4 regions of the Kocuria palustris genome follow, and region 2 is predicted to be linked to each of the others. Evidence: riboswitches for the same ligand, from Rfam matches in the RefSeq annotation. Region 2 holds a riboswitch; each other region holds the start of a gene.
What was found. A riboswitch is a leader RNA that binds a small molecule or an ion and turns the genes downstream of it on or off. The one in region 2 is predicted to bind thiamine pyrophosphate.

Region 1 (4,203 bases), 130 kb from region 2:
CGAGCATCCCGCGCAGGGCCGGTGCCAGGTGGTGCCCGTGGTGCACCGGACCGCTGCCCCGCCCCACCTCGAGCTCCTCGGCATGCTCGAGCGCTCCGCGCAGCCAGCCCCGCGCCGCCTCCACGGACTCCGGGAGACGCCCCGAGCGCGCCGCCAGCACGGCGATCGCGCTCGAGAGGGAGCAGCCCGTGCCGTGGGTGCAGCTCGTGTCGATCCGCGCTGCGTCCCACTGCGCCACCGGCTCCTCCTGCCCTGGCCCGACCAGCGCATCAGGGGTGCGCTCCCCCGGCAGGTGCCCGCCCTTGACGAGCACGAGCACGCCCAGCCGATCGGCCAGCCGCCGTCCCTGCTCAAGGGCCTCGGACCACTCCTGCGCCGGCGCCCGGTCCAGCAGGGAGGCGAGCTCCGTGAGATTCGGCGTCACCAGGTCGGCGGAGCCCAGCAGCTCCAGGACGGCGCCGAGCGCCTCGGACTCCAGCAGGGTCCCACCGGCTGTGGCGACCATGACGGGATCGATGACGCACAGCGGCGGCTTCTGCTCCTGCAGCCACTGCCCCACGACCTCGACGGCACCGGCGCTGCCCAGCATGCCGATCTTCACGGCACCCACGACGACGTCGTCGGAGACGGCCAGCAGCTGATCCCTCAGCACCTCCGGCGGCGGTGTGTGGATCGAGCGCACTCCGCAGGTGTTCTGGGAGACGACAGCGGTGATCGCGCCCATGCCGTAGCCGCCCAGGACGCTGATGGTCTTCAGATCCGCGTGCACTCCGGCTCCGCCGGTGGGATCGGTTCCGGCGATCGACAGGACGCGCGGGACGGCGCGCGGGCTGATGGTGCTCATCGCTGGATCTCCCGTCGGTAGGTCTGCGCCGCCAGGCGCGGATCGGCAGCCGCGCAGATCCCGGAGACCACGGCCACGCCGTCGGCACCTGCGGCCATCAGCCCCGCGACGTCCTCCGGCCGGATCCCGCCGATGGCCACGGCCGGGAGGGCACTCAGGGCTCGGGCCCGGGCGAAGCCGTCGATGCCCAGCGGCTGCGGGGCGTTGGGCTTGGTGGCGGTGGCCCGCACCGCGCCGATGCCCAGATAGTCCACCGTTGCCGGGGGCAGCGCCGCTGCGGCGGCGATCTCGGCCTCCGAGGCGGCGGAGAGGCCGATGATCGCCTCCGGGCCGCACAGCCGACGGGCGTCCTCCGCAGGCAGATCCGACTGGCCGATGTGGACGCCGTCGCAGGCGATCCCCCGGGCGCGTGCGGCCAGGTGGCACTCCACGCGATCGTCCACGACCACCGGGGCCGCGCCGTCGACGGCCGACACGACGGCCTCGAGCAGCTCGAGCAGCTCGCGTCCGGAGGCATCCTTGGCCCGGACCTGGATCATGCTCGTCCCGCCCTCGACAGCCAGCCGCGCGACCTCGGGGACGCTGCGAGGCCGGCTGAGCTGGGGGTCGGTGACGTGGTAGAGCGACAGTGCGGCGGGGTCGAATCGGGGGCTCATCGCCCGGCCTCCTCTGCCTGGCCCGCCCCGGCGGCGGCACCGTCCGCGGCGCTCGGGGCCCCGGCCGCCTCCGCCTCGACGCGGCACCGTTCGGCGACGTCCTCGGGGCGCAGCCCGGCCAGGGCGTCGAGCAGATGCACGGCGAAGGACCCCGGGCCCTGGCAGCGATCGGCGGCGTCCTCGGCCGCCAGTCCCCAGACCAGGCTCCCGGCCGCGGCGGCGTCGGCGGGGTCCTGCGCGACGGCGGCGAAGGCCGCGATCACGGAGCCCAGGGCGCACCCTCCGCCCACCACCTGGGTCAGCAGCTCGTGACCGTGCGGCACGCGCAGCGTCCCCGATGCGGAGACGATCAGATCGACGGGCCCGGAGATGGCCACGGCATCGGCGCAACCGGTCGACACGAGCTGCCGGGCGGCCTGCACCGCGGCCTCCGGGGCATCCGTCGTGTCGATGCCGCGGCCCCCGGCCCCTCCGGTCAGAGCCAGGACCTCCGACGGGTTGCCGCGGATCACCGCGGGACGGGACTCCAGCAGCTCGGCGGCAAGGGCGGTGCGGATCGGCAGCGAGCCGATCGCCACCGGGTCCAGCACCCAGGGTCGGCCTCCGGCCTGCCGGGCGGCAGCGGCCTCGCGCATGGCGCCGCGCTGCTCGGGATCGGGAGTGCCCAGATTGATCAGCATGCCGTCGGCGATCTCGGCGAACGGCCCGGCCTCCCCCTGGATGTCCGTCATGGCCGGAGCGGCGCCGAGGGCCAGCAGGGCGTTGGCGGTGAAGTTGGAGACCACCGTGTTGGTCAGGCACTGCACCAGGGGGCGCGTGCTGCGCAGCTGCTCGAGCAGCTGGGCCATCCGGGCCGAGACCGGCCCGGAGGCGTCGTGCGATGGATTCAGGGTGCGACTGTGCGTCATGGCGACAATCCCTCCGCTAGTGCGAACTAGTTCAGGTTCGACGGGTGTGCTCTCAGCCGCCTGCTCGGGCGGCACCCCGTGTCGTGCCTGCTCAGTCTACGCATGATCCGGCTGCCCGGGCGAAGACGACGACGGCCGCCTCCCCTTCTCGGGGAGACGGCCGTCATGCGATCGGGTCGTCCCATCGGCGCCGGCCGATCACCGGCGCCGACTGCGCTCAGGAGCGCCCGCGCTCACCCTGCGAGGCGTCCCCGCCATCCTGCGCCGGACCCGCCTGGGGTGCGGCCTCCGGGGCGCTGGCGCGGCGCGAGCGGCGCGGGCGACGGCGCGGACCGGCGGCACCGGGCTCGCGCTCGCCCAGCGAGCTGGCCAGCGACTCGAGCTGCGAGCCGGACGAGCCCCCGGCGCCCAGCGCCTCGGCGGCGCTCTGGCCCTGCGGCAGCTCGATGACCTCGCCGTTGATCGTCACCTGCGAGGCTCCCTCGGAGGTCGAGACCACCGAGGCGCTGCCTGCGGTCACGGTCGCCGAGGCGGCCGGAGCCGCAGGAGCCGACTGCGGGGCCTCGGGCGTGCCCGCCGGAGCAGCCGCACGACGCGAGCGACGCGCCCGCTGGCGCACCGGGGCGGCCTGCTCCGCGTCCGCATCGCGCACCGTCGCCGTGCCCTGAGCGGCCGGGGCCGTCGGTGCGGCCGGGGCCTGGACCGGCTCCGGCGCCGCCTGGGCAGCGGCCGCGGTGCGGCTGCGACGCTTCTGCTGAGCGGCTGCCGCCTGCTCGCCCTGGGAAGCACCCTGGGCCGCCTCCTGCGACTCGGCTCGCGCCGTGCGCGATCGCCGCTCACGTCGTCCCTGGGCGCCCTGAGCGGCGTCCCGGCGCTTCGGCTCCGATGCCTCTCGCGGCGTGGCCTCGCCGTCGGTTTCCTTCTCTGGGGCCGACTGATCCGCCGCGTCCTCGCGCGGGGCGCTCGCCTCGGGAGCCTCGCCGGAGGCCGCACGGATGCGCGCCTCGATCAGGGAGCGGGTCTCGTCCTCGGAGCGGGTCCCGGACTGCGCCTCGGACCGGCCGCGGCCGCCACGGCCGGAGGAGCGCTCACCGCGCTGCCGGCGCTGCCCGGAGCGGCCGTCCGACTCACCGCGGCCCTGCTCTGCCTGGGCGCCGGTGTCCTGGCCCTGCGCCGGATCGGCCTGCGGGGAGTCCTGCCGGTCGCTCTGGGCCTGGTCGCTGCGGTCCTGATCGTCCTGGTCCTGCGGGGCCTGGCCGTCCTGACCGCGGCCGCGCGAGCGCTTGCCGCGGCGCTTGCGACGACGCTTGCCGCTCTCGCGGGAGTCCTGGGACTCCTGCGGGCGCTGGCCCTGGGACTCCTGGTCCCCGGCGGGCTCGCTCGCAGAGGCTGCCTCCGTCCGCTCTCCTGCCGAGGCGGAGGAGTCGGTGTCGTGGCCGCTGGCCGAGGCGATCGCGGCCAGGGCGCTTCGGGTGGCCTGTGCGCGCTTGGCCTGCTCCGGATCCTCGGCGCGCGGACCCTGCTCGTCCTGAGCGCCCGGGAGACGACGGCTGCGCTTGCGGTCGTTGCGACCCTGCCGGTTGTCCGAGGAGCCCGAGCTGCGGCCCTTGAGCGGGTGATCGTGGACGACCACGCCGCGGCCGTCGCAGGCCTCGCAGTCCTCCGAGAAGACCTCGAGCAGGCCGGTGCCCATGCGCTTGCGGGTCATCTGCACGAGCCCCAGCGAGGTGACCTCGGCGACCTGGTGCTTGGTGCGGTCGCGACCCAGGCACTCGACCAGGCGCCGCAGCACGAG
Region 2 (4,203 bases):
AATCCAGGTAGAGCGTGTGGAGGTCGGGATACTCAGGCTTCACTGACGGCTCCTCCCTGCACGCGCTCGATCGCAGCGAGGATGCGTGGCGCGGTGGGCTGCTCGGGATCGATGATGATCTTCTCAACGTCGGCGACCGCTGGGAGGCCCCGGACGAGGAACGCGTACTCAGCTCCCTCTTCGAGGAGCAAGACGACGGGCTTCTTCCAGGCTGAGGCCCACCCGATCTCGATGTGCGTGCCCGGGGACGCGGGTGCGCCGGGGAACGCGACGAAGACGTCACAGGCGGCGATCTCCGTGTAGTCGATGATTGTGCACTCGCTGGGTTCCATGAACTCACGACCCCAGCCCTCTCTGCGGTGGGCGCAGTGCACATCCCACCCCTGGCCTTCGAAGAAGTCGATGATCGAGGTGTACTTGTCGATCTCGGCATCGCCCATCACATGGGTGTCAGCATCGACGAGAGCTTTGAACGGGCCGGCGAGAAACATCTTTCGCGTCATAGTCACGGCTCCTTTCATGAGTCGATGTGGTTGGCCCCCGATCGCGCGGAACGAGAAGGGGTTGTTCTGCATCCCTACCCGCGCGGCCAGAACTGGTGGAAATGGTGCAAAGGACCATGACCTTGGCCGACGTTGAGGCGGTCGCTGGCAACCAGAGCGTCTTGCAGGTAGGTCTTCGCCTGGTCCACACTTTCGGGCACCGAGTGGCCGGGCAACAGCGCAGTGATTGCCGACGACAAGGTGCAACCGGTGCCGTGGTCGTTGAGGGTCTCGACCCGGGGAGACGAGTAGGTGGAGACGCCGTCGGGGCCGGCAAGGTAGTCGACACTGACCGTCTCGCTCGTGAGGTGCCCGCCTTTGAGCAAAGCCCACTGACAGCTCAGTCCACGCAGCTGGGTGGCCTGGTCCTCCATCTGCCCCAGATTAGTGACATCCTCGGTATCGAGGAGCACGGCGGCTTCGGGAAGATTCGGGGTGATGACCGTGGCCAGCGGCACGAGGGTGTCCCGGATGGCAGCCACCGCATCGTCGTCTAACAGCCTGTCGCCACTCTTGGCGACCATCACCGGATCCAGGACCACGGTCTCAGCTTCGTGGTGGTGCAGGCGCTCGGCGATGACCTCGGCGATGGCGGCGTTGGCGACCATACCGATCTTCACCGCGTCGACACGCACATCGTCGAACACTGCATCGATCTGCTCACCAACGAATGACGGATCAAGGGGCACGAACGAGCGCACACCGCGCGTGTTCTGCGCCACGACCGCAGTGATCGCGGCCATGCCGTAGGCGCCCATCGCTGAGAAGGCTTTGAGATCGGCGTGGATGCCTGCCCCACCGGTGGGGTCGGTTCCCGCGATGGACAGGACGTTCTTGACCGTCATGCGCACACTTCCTTCTGCTGCCGTGTGGCGGCGTACCGAGCGACCTCGGCGACATCCTTGCTCAGGGTCAGCCGGGCTTCGTCGACTTCGTCGAGGGCGAACCAGCGTGCTTCGAGGGCATCGTCGCCAGCGTGGGGTTGCCCCGAGCGCCACCGGCAGAGCACGGCGACGAGCACGAAATGACTGACTAATGGTCTGTTCTCGTCGCGGCTGAACGCGTCAAGGCAGGTCAAGACACCGGTGGCCTCACTGATGATGCTGGTTTCTTCACTGAGTTCGCGTTCGGCGGCTTGGGCGATTGTTTCTCCGAATTCGATCTTCCCGCCCGGGAATCCCCAGAATCCTGCATCGGGAGGGTTCGCACGTCGCGCCAAGAGGACATGGTCGTCTTTGATGAGGACAGAAATGACCGCGACCCTTGGGTGCGCGTCAAATGAGGAAGTGTCAGGAACGACAACAGCATGAGACACTGTGACCTCCTAGCGTGGAGGCCAGCGAAGGAAAGAAGCCCTGCTAGACCAGTCCCTTCGCCGGCATGGTCCGGATCAGGTTCTAGGGTCACCACGCTGACAACGTCCAGTGGTATCTCAGCCCCTTGACGGGACACCCCTCGGTACGACCCGAATCTACCAGAACGCCGTCACAGACACACCCTGCGCGGATAGACTGCCGCCGGATACTGGTGTTGGGATCGCCTGCGCACCCATCCAGTGACGCGACTGCGCCTGATGGAGCAAGTCCCCGCCCCACGGGTGGATCCACTGGTAGGTGTCGGTACTGGACGGTAGACCGGAAGGTGTCGGTCGAGCATGAAGGAGGACTGGTCATGGCGACGACGAAGGCCTTGTCACAGGCCGAGATCGACCGGCTCGAAGCGCAGGTCACTGCTGGCCAGCGGATGGCTGGCGGAGAGGAGTCCGACGCCGACCGCGCCCTGGATCGCAAGGTGCTGGCCGGTGAGATGCCCGGCGATGACGCCATCGCCATCGCCGTCCGGCTGGCGCAGATCGACGCGAAGTACGGCATCACCCGGTAGCACGCCGCAGGCCAGGGTCGCGGGTGGGGGTGGACGGTGATGCCGGATCATTGCACAGATCCCGGCACCGAGGTGCTCGTCAACATCCCCGGCTACACCGATCCGGCAGCGTGGAAGGAAGCCGAGACCGCCGTCACCGGCCTTCGTGCCCGCGAGCTGGCCCGCACCCCGATCATCGGCGACTTTGACCTGCCACCTTTGCAGGCTATCCACGCCGCCTGGTCGAGGGCTTCTACACCTGGGGCGGCCGCCTGCGGGATACGAACACCGGCCCCGGTGGGACCGGCATCGCGCACTGTCTGCCCGAGTTCATCCCCGACGAGGCCGTCCGCGTGTTCGGTGTCCTCGCGAAGATGGATCACCTTCGCGGTCGGGACCGGGCCGGGCTCTCCGAGGGCCTGGCCTGGGCGTGGGGAGAGACGACAGCGATCCGCCCCTTCCGTGAGTGAACACGAGGAGCCAGTTCACGTTGTTCAACCAGCTCGCGGTCGAGGCCGGATGGGTCCTCGACTGGAACCAGATCGACCCGCACGTCTTCGCCCACGCCCGCACCGTCGCGATCTACCGCGATCCCGACGGCCTCGACGCATTGCTCTACCCGGCGCTGGTTCCGGCCGCTTCCAGCCCTGAGCGTAAGGTCGCCGAGCGGATGGAACAAGTCGTGGCGAAGTTCGCCCGGCCCCGCCCTCCACGTAAGATGGATGCCCTGGATCACGAGCTGCACGCGGCGTTGCAGCGGCGAGCATACCGCCTCGCCCCTGACCCGCCGTTCGGTCCGCCACACCAGGGGCCGGGGCTACACGACCGAGGGGTCGGGCTATGAACACTCCACGTATCGCCACCGCCGCGCGGAATGAGACCAGCGTGCGGGCGGCCCGGTCACACTGGGTCGAGGAGAACGGGCCCGCAAAATGTGCGAACCCCTCGATGCCCTCGGAGCACCGTACGAACGGAACAAAACCGCAGGAACAGTTAAACGGTCGAAGAAGCTACACGCTCAACGCCCAGCACCACCCGAACTGGTTAGCAAACCGAGCCGTGACGGAGAGGCAGAAACATGGACGGTACGCGATCTAGAGGCCGCGTGCTGGCCGGTCTCTGCGGGGAGCACTCCGGGTGAGGTACTGCTCGTCGACGAGTTGCCGTTGGCGTTCCCCGAGTGCTGTCGCGCGGGCTTCGGTGGCGGCGCGTTTGATCTCGATGAGATCCACTGCCTGATCCCGTGGCGGGCGACGGAGCTCGGCGGCCTCAGCCCGCGCTTCCTCTGTCGACGCCCTCCACTTGGCCGCCTGCCTCCGGGGGCTGGTGCGTAAGTATCGGTCGGGGTCACGGCGGACGTTGTCCGCCCCGTGGAGCCGCGCCAGGAGTGCGAGTCGGTCGCGGCGATGACGCTCCTGCAACCCGGTACGCGCCTGCCGCGCCGCGACTACGGCCTCGTCGGCTTGCACCACTTCGGGAGCGTTCTCGGCTTGCTGGGCGGCGACACGGCCCGCCCACTCATGGAGGTCATCCGCGGGCCGCGGGAGAGTGCCCCACTCCGAGGACAGGCGACCGCGCAAGGCCTGTGTGTGCTCGTGGGCGGTGTCGTGCTCGCGTTGCGCACGCCGCTTGCCGAACCATCCCGCCGTTGCCAGTCGTCCGGCCGCCTGGGCTTCCTCGGCCAAGGCGGCGAGGTAGTCCCGGCCTTCGGCTTCGGCGCGTGTCTCCAGGGGCGCGAAGGTCTCGGCCCGCATCGTCGCGGCGTGCTCCTCCGCGGCAGTGAGGGCGGTGGTGCTCTCGT
Region 3 (4,203 bases), 1.1 Mb from region 2:
GCGCCAGATCGAGTCCATCAAGGCCGCTCGTGCGGCCCGTGAGCTCGCCTCGCTCGAGGACGCGCAGGCCCTGGCGGCCTCGCTGACCTCGGCCACCGTCACGGTCCCGGCCAAGGCCGGCGCCGAGGGCCGTCTGTTCGGCTCGATCAAGGCCGAGCAGGTCGCCGACGCCGTCAAGGCCGCCGGCCTGGGCGAGATCGACAAGCGCAAGGTCGAGATCCGCGAGCAGGTCCGCACCGTCGGCACCTACCAGGCCACCGTGCGCCTGCACGAGGACGTCAACGCGAACATCGAGTTCGAGGTCGTCCCCGCCTGATCCTTTGGGTGAGCCGTGCTGCACGGCACGCCTGACCGACGAGCCGTCGCCCCTTTCCGGGGCGGCGGCTCGTCGTCGTTGCCGGGCCTGTCGGGCGCCGGCGGGGGGCGGCTCTGCCCCTGACAGGTCACCGTTCGGCGGATGACGACGACGGCCCTGCGCAGCGACACAGGGCAGGCCCTGATGTGGTCCCTTGCGCGGTGATCTCGCATCTGTTCCCGGCCCTCGGGGCCCGGGCGCGGCGCGGATCTGCTGCGGGCGCATGACCCGTCCCCAGGACGGCCGACTTCTGCGCCGACCAGCACCGACGCCGGCGTCGTCTCCCGTGCTACGTTCCCGGCGGCGGCTACGCCGACCCGACTTCGGAATCCGCCAGGGCACAGCAGATCGTGCACGAAGAGGTCGGCGGGGAGGCGAGCCTCGTCGTCCTGGTCCGAGCCCCCGAAGGCTCCCAGGCAGCCGACTCCGCTGACGTGGGGGAGGAGATCGCCGCGGATCTGCGCGAGCACGACGGCATCGAGTCCGTCCATGCCTTCAGCGATCCCGGCATGAGCGACCCGCTGAGCTCTGAAGACGGCCGCACGGGCATGGTCGTCGCGCACATCGAGGGCACCTTGGCCGAGCAGACTGAGATCTCCACGGAGCTCGTGGACCAACTGAGCCAGGAGCGCGGCGACGGCACCGAGGTGCTGGTGGGCGGCTCCGCGCCCATGATCGCCTCGAACAGCCAGCAGGTGATCAAGGACCTGGGGCTGGCCGAGCACATCGCCGTGCCCATCACGCTGGTGCTCCTGCCGGCGGTGCTGGGCGTGGTGACGCTCGTGTTCCAGCACGGCTGGCTCTCCGGGTTCCTGGGCTTCACGCGGGGCCCGCTGGACATGTCCATGCCCGTGCTGCTGTTCTGCATCGCCTTCGGGCTGTCGGTGGACTTCGAGCTGTTCCTGATCGGGCGCATGAAGGAGTTGTGGGAGCAGACGGGCAGCAACCGCATGGCGGTCGTGGAGGGGCTCGCGCACACCGGGCGCATCAACACACTCGCGGCGCTGGTGCTCTCGGTGTCGTTCGCGGCCTTCGGGACGAGCCAGGTGAGCTTCATGCAGCTGTTCGGCCTGGGTACGGCGTTCGCGATCCTGCTCGATGCGACCCTGGTGCGCGGCGTCCTGGTGCCCGCGTTCATGCGGATCGCCGGGCGGGCCAACTGGTGGGCACCGGCCCCGCTGCGGTGGGTGCACGATCGGATCGGGCTGGCGGAGGCCCCCGAGGATCCGCATACGGGCCCCTTGGCGCGGCGCGAGCCGGAGGAGTTCGGGGATCACATCACGCCGCCGTCGGCCCGACGACGCCGCGGTCGCCACGTGGCCGACACGGCGCCGCGGCACCGGAAGGGACCGTGGTGAGGGTCCCGTCAGTCGGTCCGCGCTCTCAGCGCGGGATGGTCTCCGACTGATCCTGAGTCAGGGCCTGATCGAAGAACGCCAGCTCGTGGCGGCAGCCTGCCAGATAGGCCCGCTGTGCTGCCGCACGGCCTGATTCCGAGCTCTGTGCGAGCTCCCGCTCGACGCGCTCCAGGGCTGCAGCGGTTGCAGCCACGAAGTCGGGATCGCGGTAGGTCTCCAGCCATGCGGCATACGGGTGATCCGGCTCCACGGACGGCAGACAGGCTCCGACCTGGGCGTAGAGCCAGAAGCAGGGGAGCACTGCAGCAGCGCCGACAGCTCGGTCCTGTCCCAGGGCGGCGGCCAGCAGGAAGTCCGTGTAGGCCGCGGTGACGGTGCTGGCGGGCTCGTCGGCGGCCTCCGGACGGGCGGCCATCCAGGTGCGGTGCAGCTGGGCCTCCTCCGTGAGGCAGCCGACCGAGGCCTGTGCCCACGCGAGCTGGTCCGGGGCGTGATCGCAGCGTGCGGACAGAGCCGCCAGGGCCCGGGCGTAGCCGGCCAGATACAGGGCGTCCTGGGCGAGGTAGAACGTGAACCGCGCGTCGTCAAGGGTTCCGTCCAGCAGGGCGCGCACGAATCTCGAGTCCTGGATCTCGGCTGCCGTCTGCGCGCCGTCATCCCACAGCGACTGCGTCCATGGACCGGCCGCTTCGACGGCGGGCTGGGGGGCGATGTTCGAGGTGGAGTTCATCAAGGGGACATCCCTTCGCCAGTGCGAGCTGGAGCAGGTTCCACGGGTCTGATCTCAGCGCCGGCGGCGCACCCCGTGTCCGCAGCCCACTATAGGCGGCAGGATCGGATGCCGACAGGGCGGTAGCCGGTTCCGCTGCGAGAGACGAGACCTGCTCATATTGCACATTCGACATATGAGCAGGTCAGGCGGCCTATGGGTCCTCCGAGAGCTCGGTGAGCCCGTCAGGAGCCGTCGTGGCCCTTGAGAAGGCTCGCGAAGTCCGTGACCGGACCCAGGTCCACGCCGCTGCGACGTGGCGCCCGCGCGGGCTCGGTGGGCAGGAAGCCCTCCACCCCAGCGGACTCGGCCACCAGTGCCGTCGCCATCTCGGAGGCGGCTCGAGCGATCCGCGACTCCAGGCCTCCGGTGTCCCCGGAGCCGAAGTCATCGGTCGCGGCGAACACGCCCGTGGGCAGCACGACCGCCCGCGAGTAGGAGAACAGCGGGCGCAGCGCGTGGTCCAGGACCAGGCTGTGGCGCGGGGTGCCGGCCGTCGCGGCGATGAGCACCGGGAGGTCGATCAGCGCTTCGTCGTCGAGGACGTCGAAGAACATCTTGAACAGCCCCGAGTAGGAGGCCCGGAAGATCGGCGTGACCGCCACCAGCCCGTCGGCCTGGGCGACCAGGCGCTTGACCTCGTCGAGCTGCGGATCGGGCAGCCCGCCCGTGGTCATGGCCTGCGCCAGCGGCAGGGCCAGGTCCCGCAGCTCCACGTGGTGGACCTCCAGGGCCTCGCCCCGGGCGCCGACCCGGGACTCGACGGCCTGGGCGATCCGGTCCGCCAGCAGGCGGGTGGACGACGGCGAGGACAGCCCCGCCGAGACGACGACGAGCTGACGGGTCATCGCTGCTCATCCTCCTTCTGCTCGTCTTGCGGCTGCGCGTTGATGACCTGGCGGTGCTTGGAGTCCGGACCCTGGGCGCGCAGGGTCTCGTGGGTGGGCGGGTCTGAGGGCACGTGCGCCGGGCGACGTGCCTCGAAGCCCTCGCGCAGGCGCGGGGCGATCTCCCGGCCGAGGATCTCGATCTGCTCCAGGACCACCTCCTCGGGCAGGCCGGCGTGATCCAGCAGGAACATCTGGCGCTGGTAGTCGCCCACCTGATCCGCGTAGCCCAGGTAGCGCTCCACGATCTGATCCGGGGTGCCGACCGTCAGCGGGGTCATCCGCGAGAAGTCCTCGAGCGACGGGCCGTGGCCGTAGACCGGCGCGTCGTCGAAGTACGGGCGGAAGACCCGCTTGGCCTCGGCCTCTGTCTCAGCGGCGAAGATCTGGCCGCCCAGGCCCACGATTGCCTGGTCGGCGGCGCCGTGGCCGTAGTGCTCGAAGCGCTGGCGGTAGAGGTTCACCATCGAGGCGGTGTGCTCGATGTTCCAGAAGATGTGGTTGTGGAAGAAGCCGTCGCCGTAATAGGCGGCCTGCTCCGCGATCTCCGGGGAGCGGATCGAGCCGTGCCACACGAAGGGCGGGGTGTCATCCAGCGGCCACGGGGTGGAGGTGTAGCTGTTGAGCGGGGTGCGGAACTTGCCCTGCCAGTTCACGACCCCCTCGCGCCACAGCTTGCGCAGCAGGTGGTAGTTCTCGATGGCCAGCGGGATGCCCTGGCGGATGTCCTTGCCGAACCAGGGGTAGACCGGACCGGTGTTGCCACGGCCCATGGTGAGATCCACACGACCGCCGGAGAGGTGCTGGAGGAAGGCGTAGTCCTCAGCGATCTTC
Region 4 (4,203 bases), 660 kb from region 2:
CAGGCACAGGACCAGCACCTTGCCGCTCCAGCGCGGCAGCAGCGTCTCGAGCATCCGGATGGAGCCGGCGCCGTGCGGGGAGGCCACCGACACCCACCGGTAGACCGGCAGCGCGCCGAAGAGTGTGACGGCCACCAGCACCAGGGTGGCCAGCGGAGAGATCAGCCCGGCGGCCAGGATCGCGATGCCGGGCTGATAGCCCAGGGTGGAGAAGTAGTCCACGCCGGACAGGCACATGACCTTCCACCAGGGATGGGTCTTCTCGTCGCGATCGGGGCGACGATGCGGGGCGCCGTAGGAGGCGGAGGGGGATCCGGCCAGCAGCCAGGCGGCGGCGCGGGAGGGCGGTGCGATCACGGCGTACATCATGCGCCTGTCCCGCTCACGGCCCCGCCGCCGAGGGCCTCAGGCGGCTGGCAGTTGCCTGTGAGCCGCGATCTGCCGATCAGTCGGGCAGCGGACCCGACCGATCTGGCTCGGGGCCGAGCAGCCCGCCGAAGGCCACCAGGAGCCCGCCCACCGCGAGCACCGCGGCGATCGCCGCGTGCGGCCCGAGCAGCTGCTGCAGCGGCGGCAGGTAGTAGGGGTAGAGCGCGGGCAGCACGATCGAGATGCTGTAGGCCACCCCGTATCCGCTGGCCCGGATCTCGTCGGGGAAGCGCTCCGTCAGATAGGCGCCCACCGGCCCGTAGCCGGTCACCGTCGTGACCTGCAGCGCGGCTGCCAGCAGCAGCACCGTGCCGATGCCGGCTCCGAGGGCCCCGGACAGCAGCGCCAGGAGGATGACGGGGGAGACCGCTGCGCAGAGCAGCCCGAAGCCCACGAAGAACCGGCGTCGCCCGATCCGACTGGACAGCGCCCCCGCCCCGGCCATGGCCAGCGCGGACACGGCCGTCGCGCCCAGCATGACGAGGGAGACGGTCTGCGGCTCGAGCTGCGGCATGCGCGAGAGCTGGGCGGTCAGGGTGGGCACTGCCATGTAGGTGAGCAGCCACAGCCCGGTCATCAGCACGAGGACCTGCCACAGCGACCGGCGGCTGCTGCCCCTGACGAGCTGCGCCAGCGGGTGCGCCGAACGGGCCGGGCGCCGGCGCTGCGGAGCCTCCTCGACCATGAGGCGGTAGTAGATCAGCATGGCAGCGGCCAGGGCGGCGCCGAGCAGGAACGGCAGCCGCCAGCCCCAGGCGGCGTACTCGCTGTCGTCCAGCAGCAGCAGGAGGAGGAAGGTGACGGCGGCGATGCTGGCGTTGGCCAGCGGCGACATCGCCATGATCATCCCGCTGAGACGACCGCGTGAGCGCGGGCGCGCCCACTCCATGGCCAGCGGGATCGCCGAGGTGTACTCCCCGCCCAGGAAGATCCCGCCCAGGAGGCGCAGCGCCAGCACCGCCAGGAACGTGCCCGCGCCGAGCACCTCGTGCCCGGGGACCAGGGCGATCAGCAGGGTCGTGAGGCAGATGCCGGCGAGGGCGACCTGGGTGATGAGCACCCGGCCCGCGCGGTCGGCGATCGGACCGAAGATCATGGCCCCGAGCGGGCGGCCCAGCAGGGTGGCCACGAAGATCAGGCCGGCATTGCGCACGATGTCATGATCGCCGAACAGCTGCGCCGACACCGGAGCCAGGGCGATCACGGGCAGGAAGATGTCGAACTGGTCGACGTAGTTGCCCATGATCCCGCCGCGGATCGCGCGGCGAGTCGGTGCGGGAGGGCGCCCGTCGGAGGATGCGGTCGCGGGGGCGGACAGGGGTGCAGAAGGCATCGAGCTCTCACTTCCTTCGCCGGTATGAACCGGAGCAGGTTCGACGGTCGAAGCCGCGTCAGCTTCCTCTCAGCCCGTGCCCGGGCTCCCGTGTGGGGTCATTCAGCGGTGCAGGTCCCACGACCTGCGCGCCGCACCGTCGATCCTAGCGGTGCGACGGGCTCGCGTGGCCGAGACCCGAGCATGTGAGGCACAGTGAGGGCGTGCCCCTCATCGCCTCCGAGCCCTCGAGCTCCCCGACGCGCCCGGACCCGGGAGCCCGCATGCTCGGCATCGATCTGGCGCGGGCCGTCGCCCTGCTCGGGATGATGGCCACCCACACGATGGACCTGGTGGATGCGGCTGGTGATCCGCAGCCCGTCGGTCTGATCGCGGGCAAGGCGGCAGCCCTGTTCGCGGTGCTGGCTGGGTTCTCCGTCGAGCTGTCCACGCGGCGCTATGGGCGCTGGCGCGACGCGGCTGCCTCACTGGCGGTGCGCGGCGTGCTGATCGCGATCCTCGGACTCGTGCTGGGATCGCTGTCGAGCTCGATCGCGGTGGTCCTGGTGAACTACGGGGTGCTGTTCCTGCTCGCCCCGCTGGTCCTGCGGCTTCCGGCCCGATGGCTGGCGGCCACGACCGTGATCTGGCTGGCGGTCTCACCGGTGGCGTCCCACCTGATCCGCGGCGGGCTCGGCCTCCAGCGCGCCGCCGAAGCGCCCGAGCTCTCCCACCTGGCTCAGCCGGGTGAGCTGGTCATCGGCGTGCTGCTCACCGGCTACTACCCGGTGCTGCAGTGGATGGGCTACCTCCTCGTGGGGCTGCTCCTGGCCAGGCTCGACTGGCGCAGCGCCGCCACGGCCGCCTGGGCAGGGGCCGTCGGCGCCCTGCTGGCCGCTGCGGCCTGGGTGAGCTCGCAGCTGCTGCTGGCCGCAGGCGGGCACGAGGCCCTCGAGCGTGCCGGCTCCGGTCTGTCGCCGCTGGCCTGGGGCTCGCCGTATGCCGCACAGACCATCGGCAGCCACGGGACCACGCCCACGACCACGTGGTGGTGGCTGATCACGGTCGGTCCGCACTCGTCGACGACCTTCGACCTGGTCTTCACCTCGGGCATCGCGGCGGCGGTCATCGCCGTGTGCGTTCTGATCTGCCTGGCGATAGGGGAGCGCACCCGCCTGCTGATGCCCGTGCTCGCGGCCGGCTCCATGCCGCTGAGCATGTACACGCTGCACGTGATCCTGTCCGAGCTCACCGACCTGTACGTTCTGCATGTGCTCCTGCTGCTGGGGCTCGCCGCGCTGTGGCGGGCCGGCGGGGAGGGGCCTGGACCGCTCGAGTCGCTGGTCTCCGGGGCCGTGCGGCTGGTCGTGCCGCGGCGCTGAGCCTCCCGGCGCCGCGTGGCCTCAGGCGGGCGTCGTCGACTCGCCGGACTCCTCCAGCAGGTGATTCGGCAGCCGATTGCCCTGGGCGCGGCTGCGGATCTCGAGCAGCGTGCGTGCGTGCTGCCACAGCCGCTTATCCGCCTCGGTCACCGGCTCCCAGGCGGGGACGGGCACGGAGGTGCCCTCCTCGTCGCGGGCCACCATGACTGTCAGGCAGTTGGTGGTGACCTCCAGCTCGCGGGACTTCGGATCCCCGGAGCGGACCTCCACGGCGATGTGCATGCCCTTGGTCCCGGTGTAGATCAGGCGGGCGTCGACCTCGACCAGATCCCCGATGTGCAGGGGGCGCATGAAGCGGATGCCGCCGGAGAACACGGCCACGGTGTCCCGGCCGCAGTAGCGGGTCGCGCAGAGGTAGGCGGCCTCGTCGATCCATTCCATGACGATGCCGCCGTGGACCTTGCCGCCCCAGTTCACATCGGTGGGGGCGGCCAGGAAGCGCAGGACCTCGCGCTCGCCGGTGCCCTCCGCGCTGAAGTCCTGGCGGGCGATCTCGGCGGTGATCTCCTCGCGGATCGGGATGCGCGAGAGCGCGTAGTCACGGGCCAGCTCCTGCTCCAGGCCCCGCGGCTCGAAGCTCGGCACGGGCGTGGACTTCCCGCTGCCGTCGACGGCCACGAAGATCGTCAGGCACCGGGCCCGCTCCTCGAGCTCGCCCGTCTTGGGATCGCCCGAGCGCACCACGGTGTTGATGTGCATGGAGGACCGGCCCGTGGTCAGCACCGTGCCGGTCACCTCGACCATCTCGCCGACCTGCACGGGGTACTCGAAGTGGATGTTGCCCACGTAGGCAGTCACGCAGTAGGAGCCCGACCAGGCGGCGGCCGCGGCGAAGGCGGCCTTGTCCACCCACTCCAGGACTCGGCCGGCGTCGACGGTCCCGGAATGCCCCTCATCGGTGGGCGATGCCAGGAAGCGAAGTGTCACCTCGTGGCGTCGGGAGCGGCTGTCGGCGGGGGCGGGCGTCGTCTGGTCCATGGCGATGAAACTACCGCAGGTGATGCGGCGAGAGCCCCGACC

Region 1: linked by a shared signal. The riboswitch ahead of thiM (hydroxyethylthiazole kinase) and the one ahead of JOE55_RS12350 (NUDIX hydrolase) in region 2 are both predicted to bind thiamine pyrophosphate.
Region 3: linked by a shared signal. The riboswitch ahead of JOE55_RS07240 (thiaminase II/PqqC family protein) and the one ahead of JOE55_RS12350 (NUDIX hydrolase) in region 2 are both predicted to bind thiamine pyrophosphate.
Region 4: linked by a shared signal. The riboswitch ahead of JOE55_RS09355 (MFS transporter) and the one ahead of JOE55_RS12350 (NUDIX hydrolase) in region 2 are both predicted to bind thiamine pyrophosphate.

What each region holds. Positions count from the first base shown of each region.
Region 1 covers NZ_JAFBCR010000001.1:2,888,541-2,892,743, reverse strand. Annotated here, with positions in the region: gene thiD (bifunctional hydroxymethylpyrimidine kinase/phosphomethylpyrimidine kinase) at 1-844, opposite strand, end outside; gene thiE (thiamine phosphate synthase) at 841-1,500, opposite strand; gene thiM (hydroxyethylthiazole kinase) at 1,497-2,408, opposite strand; TPP riboswitch at 2,399-2,497, opposite strand; gene JOE55_RS12920 (Rne/Rng family ribonuclease) at 2,626-4,203, opposite strand, start outside.
Region 2 covers NZ_JAFBCR010000001.1:2,760,367-2,764,569, forward strand. Annotated here, with positions in the region: gene JOE55_RS12335 (thymidylate synthase) at 1-43, opposite strand, end outside; gene JOE55_RS12340 (nucleoside 2-deoxyribosyltransferase) at 33-503, opposite strand; gene thiD (bifunctional hydroxymethylpyrimidine kinase/phosphomethylpyrimidine kinase) at 578-1,387, opposite strand; gene JOE55_RS12350 (NUDIX hydrolase) at 1,384-1,857, opposite strand; TPP riboswitch at 1,892-2,008, opposite strand; gene JOE55_RS12355 (hypothetical protein) at 2,214-2,423, shown strand; gene JOE55_RS12360 (hypothetical protein) at 2,893-3,246, shown strand; gene mobF (MobF family relaxase) at 3,497-4,203, opposite strand, start outside.
Region 3 covers NZ_JAFBCR010000001.1:1,624,160-1,628,362, reverse strand. Annotated here, with positions in the region: gene rplI (50S ribosomal protein L9) at 1-316, shown strand, start outside; partial or broken gene JOE55_RS07245 (MMPL family transporter) at 691-1,713, shown strand; gene JOE55_RS07240 (thiaminase II/PqqC family protein) at 1,739-2,443, opposite strand; TPP riboswitch at 2,437-2,529, opposite strand; gene JOE55_RS07235 (FMN reductase) at 2,668-3,330, opposite strand; gene JOE55_RS07230 (LLM class flavin-dependent oxidoreductase) at 3,327-4,203, opposite strand, start outside.
Region 4 covers NZ_JAFBCR010000001.1:2,101,502-2,105,704, forward strand. Annotated here, with positions in the region: gene JOE55_RS09350 (APC family permease) at 1-366, opposite strand, end outside; gene JOE55_RS09355 (MFS transporter) at 446-1,762, opposite strand; TPP riboswitch at 1,757-1,864, opposite strand; gene JOE55_RS09360 (heparan-alpha-glucosaminide N-acetyltransferase domain-containing protein) at 1,966-3,123, shown strand; gene JOE55_RS09365 (acyl-CoA thioesterase) at 3,145-4,161, opposite strand.